2 regions of the Rhodococcus sp. WMMA185 genome follow, and region 2 is predicted to be linked to the other one. Evidence: riboswitches for the same ligand, from Rfam matches in the RefSeq annotation. Region 2 holds a riboswitch; the other holds the start of a gene.
The links. Region 2 has a riboswitch for S-adenosylmethionine ahead of BFN03_RS03995 (bifunctional o-acetylhomoserine/o-acetylserine sulfhydrylase). Riboswitches for the same ligand answer to the same signal wherever they lie in the genome.

Region 1 (4,447 bases), 1.8 Mb from region 2:
AACCTGAATCGATTGCACCCAGTTCCGGTTTCGTATCGAAGGACGGTTCTTGCAGCCCTTTTCGATCGAATGGTCCTACCCTTGGACCATGCCGATGTCCCTGCATCCCAACGCCGCGCGCGTCGCCGAGACCCTGATCGCGAGAGGACATCACGGGGTGATCGTGACCCAGCGCGAGCCCACTCACTCCGCTGCCGAGGCCGCGAAGTCTCTGAAGGTACATATCGGGGCGATCACCAAGTCTCTCGTGTTCATGCTGGACGACGATCCGATCCTGCTCCTTGTGTCGGGAGCCCACTCTGTGGATCTGGTTGCCACGGGCAAGCGGCTACAGGGAGAACTGACTCGAGCACCCGCAGACATGGTGCAACTCGCGACTGGTCAGCCGATCGGAGGCATCGCTCCGCTCGGACATCCGACGAATCTGCCGACCTACGTCGACAACGCCTTGGCCGAGTACCCCGAACTATGGGCGGCGGCCGGACAACCGAACACCGTCTTCCGCACATCGTTCTCGGAGTTGGTGCGTATCACCGCGGGCTCTGCCATCGACGTGGCCTGAGTTCCGGGCCCGCCTTCTATAGTTGACGGCAGATCTCGTGAACCAAGTACACGGGCCGATCCGGAGAGTATTTTGTCCGACTCAGTCGAGAATGCCGATACAGCCCACCGTTCGGGCCATCGTTCGGGCGTGACCCGCGATCCCGAACTCTCGTCCGGCATCAGTGCGGTCGACTATCGGGCTGCCCTGCGCCGTCACCCCGCAGGAGTCACGATCGTGACTCTCTATTCGAAGTCTGGCCCGGTCGGCTTCACGGCCACCTCTTTCGCCTCGCTTTCGCTGGACCCACCGTTGGTGTCGTTCAATATCGCGCACACCTCCTCCAGCATCAAGGCCCTACATTCCGCGGATTCGCTGGTGATACATCTGCTCGGCGAACACCAGCAGCACCTGGCTCAGCGGTTCGCACGCAGCGCCGACCAACGGTTCGCGGACAAGTCGCTCTGGGCCAGGCTCGACACCGGAGAACCAGTGCTTCATGGAACCCCCAGTTGGCTCCGGGTCACCGTGGACCAGTTGATTCCCGTCGGGGATCACACACTCGTGATCGGCCTGGTGACCCGGGTGCACGCGGAGGCCGACGACGAGACCGCTTCGTCTCCATTGCTCTACCATCAGGGTCGCTATTTCCGGCCCACCCCCCTATGAAGGATCTCCCTGAGGGACAACCGTTGTGAACCCGGCACGTCGGGCCGTCATACCAGCGCATCCGACGAAAACCGAGTCTCCGGCACCGGATTCCACTGGGCGCCCTCCTTGGCGTAGATCCAGGTCCGATTGCCGTTCACGAGAGTCCGCACCGCATCGACAAGTCGATCCACATCTTCCGAGCAGCTTCCCAGTCCCAGGCTCACGCGTACCGCGCCGTCGGGTCGGCCGAGTCGTTCGAGCAACGGATGTGCACAGAAACGGCCGTCGCGAACTCCGATTCCATGTTCTGCAGAGAGATAGACGGCGACCTCCCCCGGTTCGAACCCGTCGATCGTGAACGTCACGATTCCGACAGTGTCGGGCACATCTGGCCACAGCCGGAGGAACTGCAGGCCGTCCACCGAGCCGAGTCCTTCGAGAATCCGTGCGGTCAGAGCGGCCTCGTGTTCGGCAACACGGCCGAAATCCAATTCGGACAGCGCATCGCATGCGGCAGCCAGTGCCGCGGCGCCGAGTACGTTGGGTGTTCCTCCCTCGTGGCGTGCGGGTGCGGGCGCCCATTGGACGGAATCAACAGTCACGTTGCCGGCCGCGCCACCGCCTGCCAGGTAGGGATCGGCGGCGTCGAGCCAGTCTCGGCGACCCACCAGCACACCGGCACCGAACGGTGCATACAGTTTGTGCCCGGAGAACGCCAAATAGTCGACACCAGACGCCGCGAGGTTGATCCGACGATGGGGTGCGAGCTGCGCAGCATCGACGAGAATCCTTGCGCCACAACGGTGTGCAACCTCGGCGAGTGCGGCGATTGGCAACACCTCACCGGTGACATTTGATGCACCCGTCACCGCGAGCAGGGCGGTTGGTTTCGAGCACAATTCGGCGACGAGACGCCGTATCGTCTCGGACAGCGTGTCAGCGGCCCGGACTACGCGAGAGTTGTTCCAAGGCAGCAAATTCGCGTGGTGTTCGATGTCGAGGATCACTGTGCTGCAAGGAACACAACCGGCGAGCAGGTTGAGCGAGTCCGTGGTGTTCCGGGTAAACACCACCACCTGATCTTCACTTGCTCCGACGAACCCGGCAACCGACGTGCGGGCCTTCTCGTAGCAATCGGTCGACACCCTCGATGCGTAGCCCGCGCCCCGGTGCACGCTGGAGTACAGCGGCAGCAAGGTCTCGATGCGCTCGGTCACCTGCCGCAACGCGGGCGCGCTGGCCGCACAGTCGAAGTTGACGTAGGTGCGATTGCCACCCTGAACCAGCGGAACTTGCAAGTCGGAACCCGAAACCCGCGCCAGGGGACGGGCGCACAGGTCGGCGGTCGATGCAGCAGTCATTCGTTATCCCTCGAATCCAGGGACTCATCACAGGGTCGGTGCCCTCGGAGTCCGCGCTTGCCGGGTCCGGTATCGAACCTCAGCCCGGTCGTCACCCGGAGCACCCCGCCGCAGTGGAGGGTTGCCGACCAGCAAGCCGGGGCTTGACGCTGGCACTCGTGACCTGTTTCGAAGAGTGCAGGATCAATATGCGGTTGTCAAGCCGAGCCCCTGCCAGCAGGCTCTTTGTCATCGAATAGTGTTGCCCGAGAACCGGAGAGGATCTCAGTTCGCCGGTGCGGTAGCCGAATCGTGGAACTTCGGGTTGGGACGCCCGTCCTCGGTCGCAAGTTCGTCCATGGATTCGAGCTGCCGCCCCTTGGTTTCGGGCAGCATCTTCCACACAAAGACCAGCGCGAGCAAGGAGAAGACCCCATAGAGCCCGTAAGCGTACTCGAGGCCGAGCGCCGCAAGCGGTGGGAAGGTGGTGCTGACGGCGAAGTTGGCGACCCATTGGGCTGCGGCGCTCAGGCCCAGGGCGAGGGCTCGGATGCGATTGGGGAACATTTCGCCGAGTAACACCCACACGACCGGCCCCCAGCTCGCGCCGAAGCCGACGACAAATACATTCGCGGCGATCAAGGCAACGGCGCCCCAACCGGAGGGGAGGGTCATCACGTTGTCGACCTCGGTGGACTGGGCGAACGCCACCGCCATCAGGAACAGGGAGACTGTCATCGTAGCGGCGCCGAACAGAAGCAGGGGCCGCCGCCCGACCTTGTCGATGAGCGAGATCGCAATGAGAGTGGCGACGATGTTGGTGACGGCGGTGATGACCGAGATCGTGAACGAGTCCGACTCCTGGAAGCCGACGGACTGCCACAGGGTGGTCGAGTAGTAGAAGATCACGTTGATGCCGACGAACTGCTGGAAGACCGACAACAAGATACCCACCCATACCAGTGGCAGAAAGAAGTACTTTCCGCCCAGCAGATCCGAGAACCGTTGTTTACGTTCCGTGTTCACTGTCTGCCGGATCTCGCGGATCTTCCGGTCGACGGCGCCGTCGACCAGGGCGAGCACATTTCGCAACACCTCGCCGGCCTCGTCGATGCGGTCCTTGTTCACCAGATAGCGGGGAGACTCAGGCAGCCGGACAGCAAGGATGCCGTAGATTATCGCCGGGACTGTTTCGGCGATGAACATCCACCGCCACGCGTCGAGTCCGAGCCACAGGGTCTGCGCCGCACCGCCGGCGAGATCGGCTAGCAGTGCGCTGGTGAGAATCGCAAGGAAAATACCGGTTACCAGGGCCAACAACTGCATCGAGCCGAGCCGGCCGCGGATGCGGGCGGGCGATATCTCCGCTATGTAGGCGGGCGCGATCACCGAGGCGAATCCGATGCCGACACCGCCCAGGAACCGCCAGGCGATCAGATCCCAGACTCCGACGACGAGGCCGGAGCCGATCGCGCTGACGGTCAGCAGAACCGAGGCGACCACCATTGTGCGGACTCGGCCGATCCGATCGGCGCAGATGCCCGCGGACCAGCTGCCAAGTCCGGCGCCGAGTAGGGCGCACGAGACGACGAAGCCGAGCAGGGTGGGTGCCAGCGCGAACTCTTGACGCACGGCGTCGACGGTGCCGTTGATGATCGCGCTATCGAAGCCGAACAGGAATCCGCCGAGGGCGGCACCGGCTGCTATGGCGACCAATCGTCGCGAAACCTGACCGTCTTCGTCTGGCACAGTCGAAACTGACTTACTCACGGGAATGTTCACGCGAAACTCCACGGTGGCCGTAGCCGCGTCAGCGGTCGAAGCCCAGGCCCCGGAGGCCGATAGGGTTGAGATCCCTCTCCGCGAACCTGCCGGTCCAGCCCACTTCGTAGTCTTCGTCAGGGAAGTCGCCCGG
Region 2 (4,447 bases):
GCGGCGCAATCGTCTGGCTAGCGGTCTCGATCGACCCGCTCGGAACCGGATAGGGGTCCGAGCGGGTCGCACGACCCCTCTGCCCTCAGCGCCCCGACCGGGCGAGATCCATCGTCTCGACGAGCAGTTTCGCCACTGCTTCGGCTTCGGTGAGGAATCCGTCGTGGCCGTCCTTGGACTCGAGCACCCGCAGCCCATCACAGGTCGGGAGGTCGTTCGCCAAAGCCTCCAACGAGCGAATCGGGTACAGGCGGTCCGAGTCGATGCCTCCCACGACCACCGGCGCGGTCACCGTGGCGAGTGCCGCCGCTACTCCACCGCGCCCACGGCCCACGTCGTGCCGGTTCATCGCTTCGGTGAGAAGCACGTACGTGGCCGGGTCGAACCTGCCTACGAGCTTGTCGGCCTGATGCTGGAGGTAGCTCTCAACGGCGTACCGTCCGCCGAGTCGCGGATCCTCACCGTCCTGGGCCGAATTGGCGAATCGGGAATCGAGTTCGCCTTCGGTGCGGTAGGTGAGATGCGCGATACGGCGGGCGATCCCCAACCCGGTCCGGGGGATTCTGCCGGTGCCGTAGTAGTTTCCGCCCTGCCAGTCGGGGTCGCTGATGATGGCCTCGATCTGGGTGGACTGTGTCCCGATCTGATCGGCGGTCGAGCGTGCGCCGACTGCAAGGACGAGAGCAGAGGCGACCTGGTCGGGATAGCTGACCGCCCACTCGAGGGCGCGCATGCCGCCCATCGAGCCACCCATGACCGACGCCAACTTCTCGATACCGAGAAGATCGGTGAGCTTCTTCTCCGCGGCGACCTGATCCCGTATGGAGATCTCCGGGAAACGTCCGCCCCATGGCTGGCCGTCCTCGGCGAGCGAGCCTGGCCCGGTGGAGCCGCGGCAACCTCCGAGAACGTTGGTGGCGACTACACACCATTCGTTCGTGTCGATCGGTGCTCCCGGGCCCACCATGCCGTTCCACCATCCGGGTGAAGGGTGGTCTTCGTTGGCAGGTCCGGTCACGTGGGAATCGCCGGTAAGGGCATGCTCGACCAGTACTAGGTTGTCCCGGTTCGGCGACAACACGCCCCACCGCTGCACCGCGAGGGTGACGGACGGGATGACCGCACCGCTCTCCAGTTCTAGGGAGCCGATGTCGACATAGCCGAGACGGCCTTCCACGGCTGGCAGGATCTGCAATTCACCAACTGTCAAGATGTCACCGCCTTCAGTCCTGTCTCGAGGTCGGCGAGGATGTCATCGATTCCCTCGATGCCGACCGCGAGGCGCACGAGGCCGGGAGTCACGCCGCTGGCCAGCTGCTCCTCCGGGGTGAGCTGCGCGTGAGTGGTTGATGCGGGGTGGATCACCAGTGAGCGCACGTCGCCGATATTCGCGACGTGACTGTGCAGGGTGAGTGCGTTGACGAATTGCTTGCCCGCTTCGACACCGCCGGCGAGTTCGAAGGTGACGACTGCCCCGGCGCCGTGCGGGGCGAGCTTCTTCGCGCGCTCGTACCACGGCGACGACGGCAGCCCCGCATACCCGACGGACACCACTTCGGGGCGGGCTTCGAGGAACTCGGCGACCGCGGTCGCGTTCGCGACATGCCGCTCCATCCGCAGGCTCAGTGTCTCGATGCCCTGCGCGATGAGGAAGGCGTTGAACGGGGAGATCGCGGAGCCGAGATCGCGGAGCAACTGGACCCGGGCCTTGAGTGCGTAGGCCGGTGCACCGAGTTCGGCGAAGACGACGCCGTGGTAGCTCGGGTCGGGGGTGGTGAAGCCGGTGTGGCGGCCCTGGGTCCAGTCGAAGGTGCCGCCATCGACGATCACGCCCGCGATGGCGGTGCCGTGGCCGCCGAGGTATTTGGTGGCCGAGTGGACCACGATGTCCGCACCGTGCTCGAGGGGGCGGATCAGATAGGGGGTGGCTACCGTGTTGTCGACGATCAGCGGGATCCCGTTGTCATGGCCGACCTCAGAGATACCGGAAATGTCGAGGACGTCGTTGCGGGGGTTGGAGATGGTCTCACCGTAAAACGCCTTGGTGTTCGGACGGATGGCCTCGCGCCACTGTTCGAGGTCGTCGGGGTCCTCGACGAACGAGACCTCGATGCCCAGTTTCGGCAGCGTGTAATGGAAGAGGTTGTACGTCCCGCCGTACAGCCGGGGGCTGGACACGATGTGGTCGCCGGCTTCGGTGAGATTGAGGATCGCGAGAGTTTCCGCGGCCTGCCCCGATGCGAGTAGCAGCGCGGCGACGCCACCTTCGAGGGCGGCGATGCGTTGCTCGACGGCGTCTTGGGTGGGGTTCATGATGCGGGTGTAGATGTTGCCAGGCTCGGCCAGCCCGAACAGCGCCGCGGCGTGGTCGGTGCTGTCGAAGGTGTACGCGGTGGTCTGGTAGATCGGTAGTGCCCGCGCCTTGGTGGTGGCGTCGGACGTCTGCCCGGCGTGGATCTGCTTGGTCTCGAACGACCAGTTCTCTGTCATGTGATGTTCACTCCAGTGTTTCGACGAGGCGCGATGAAGGGCTGAATTCCTTTGCGCACAGGGCGTGGCTGATTCATCAACGACAACAACACATCATGAACCCCCGATGTCGGACCTGCGCTTGTTACCCGAATGTCTATATGGATCAGGAAACCCGGTCATCACCCGGGGCACCCCACCGCGGTGGAGGGTTGCCGACCAGCTAGCCGGGGCTTTGCGCTGGTACTCATGACCTTGCGGCCATCTTAGCCTGCTACGGCGGGATGATACGAAACGGCACCGGCATCTCACGGGGAAACAGGGATCTCGCGAGGAGTTCAGCGCAGAAAGAGGGCGGCTGATCAGGAAGGGCTCTCGCTGATCCTGAAATTGTGCAATTCGTCTCGTTCTCCGCAGCCTCGTTCTCCGCGGGGGTGTGGCGGCCCAGGTTCGAGCCCAGGTTCCTGAACGCATCACGGGCGAACCGGTGTGGACCACGGGCGCTTGTCGTGACCTTCACGCAAAGCAGTACGCTTGTCTTGTTTGGGTGTGGTCTCCCCGAGATCGCACCAACCGTCTACGTTTGATAAGCGAACCGTTCGCGGACTCACTCACGAAGTGTGCCCGCAACCGTGTAACCAGGAAAACTTCCTAGGAGGACGCGAAGCACCCATGTCCAAAATCAAGGTTGAGGGTACCGTCGTCGAACTCGACGGCGACGAGATGACGCGCATCATCTGGCAGTTCATCAAGGACAAATTGATTCACCCGTACTTGGACGTAAATCTCGAGTACTACGACCTCGGGGTCGAGTACCGGGACCAGACCGACGACCAGGTGACCGTCGATGCCGCCAATGCCATCAAGAAGCACGGCGTCGGTGTGAAGTGCGCGACCATCACTCCGGACGAGGCACGCGTCGAGGAATTCGGCCTCAAGAAGATGTGGCGGTCTCCCAACGGCACCATCCGTAACATTCTCGGTGGCACGATCTTCCGTGCACCGATCATCATCTCCAACGTTCCGCGACTGGTTCCGGGGTGGACCAAGCCGATCATCATCGGCCGCCATGCCTTCGGTGACCAGTACCGCGCCACCGACTTCAAGGTTCCCGGCCCCGGCAAGGTGATGATCACCTACACACCCGAGGACGGCAGCGAGCCGATCGAGCACGAACTGGTGAACTTCCCCGAGAAGGGTGGAGTCGTTCAGGGCATGTACAACTTCACGAAGTCCATCGAGGACTTCGCCCGTGCGTCTCTCAACTACGGCTTGCAGCAGAACTACCCGGTCTACCTGTCGACGAAGAACACCATCCTCAAGGCGTATGACGGTGCCTTCAAGGACATCTTCCAGCGGATCTACGAGACCGAGTTCAAACCGGAGTTCGATGCGGCCGGCCTCACCTACGAGCACCGCCTCATCGATGACATGGTTGCGGCGGCGCTCAAGTGGGAGGGCGGCTACGTCTGGGCCTGCAAGAACTACGACGGCGACGTGCAGTCCGACACCGTGGCACAGGGCTTCGGCTCGCTCGGTTTGATGACCTCCGTACTGCTGACCCCGGACGGAAAGACCTGTGAGGCCGAGGCTGCTCACGGGACCGTGACCCGCCACTACCGTCAGCACCAGCAGGGCAAGCCGACGTCCACGAACCCCATCGCATCGATCTTCGCGTGGACGCGGGGCCTCGAGCACCGCGGCAAGCTGGACAACACACCCGAGGTCATCGGCTTCGCTCAGAAACTCGAAGACGTGGTCATCAAGACCGTCGAGGGCGGCCAGATGACGAAGGACCTCGCAATGCTGGTCGGGGGTGACCAGGGCTACCTGACCACCGAGGAGTTCCTGGCCGCACTGGACATCAACCTGCAGAAGGCCATCGCTGAGCAGTAGGTCGCATAGCACTGCAAGCGGTAGCGACACGAACGGGACGTTCCACCTAGTCGAACGTCCCGTTTCGTATGTCGGCGCCGGT

Region 1: it holds a riboswitch for S-adenosylmethionine, as region 2 does, so the genes downstream of both, BFN03_RS15805 (aminotransferase class V-fold PLP-dependent enzyme) here and BFN03_RS03995 (bifunctional o-acetylhomoserine/o-acetylserine sulfhydrylase) in region 2, are expected to answer to the same signal.

What each region holds. Positions count from the first base shown of each region.
Region 1 covers NZ_CP017014.1:3,502,742-3,507,188, forward strand. Annotated here, with positions in the region: gene BFN03_RS15795 (YbaK/EbsC family protein) at 89-562, shown strand; gene dszD (NADH:FMN oxidoreductase DszD) at 635-1,210, shown strand; gene BFN03_RS15805 (aminotransferase class V-fold PLP-dependent enzyme) at 1,258-2,553, opposite strand; SAM riboswitch class IV at 2,602-2,717, opposite strand; gene BFN03_RS15810 (sugar porter family MFS transporter) at 2,818-4,302, opposite strand; gene BFN03_RS15815 (DUF1479 domain-containing protein) at 4,343-4,447, opposite strand, start outside.
Region 2 covers NZ_CP017014.1:906,258-910,704, forward strand. Annotated here, with positions in the region: gene BFN03_RS03985 (DUF3017 domain-containing protein) at 1-53, shown strand, start outside; gene metX (homoserine O-acetyltransferase MetX) at 86-1,210, opposite strand; partial or broken gene BFN03_RS03995 (bifunctional o-acetylhomoserine/o-acetylserine sulfhydrylase) at 1,207-2,493, opposite strand; SAM riboswitch class IV at 2,603-2,724, opposite strand; gene BFN03_RS04000 (NADP-dependent isocitrate dehydrogenase) at 3,142-4,365, shown strand.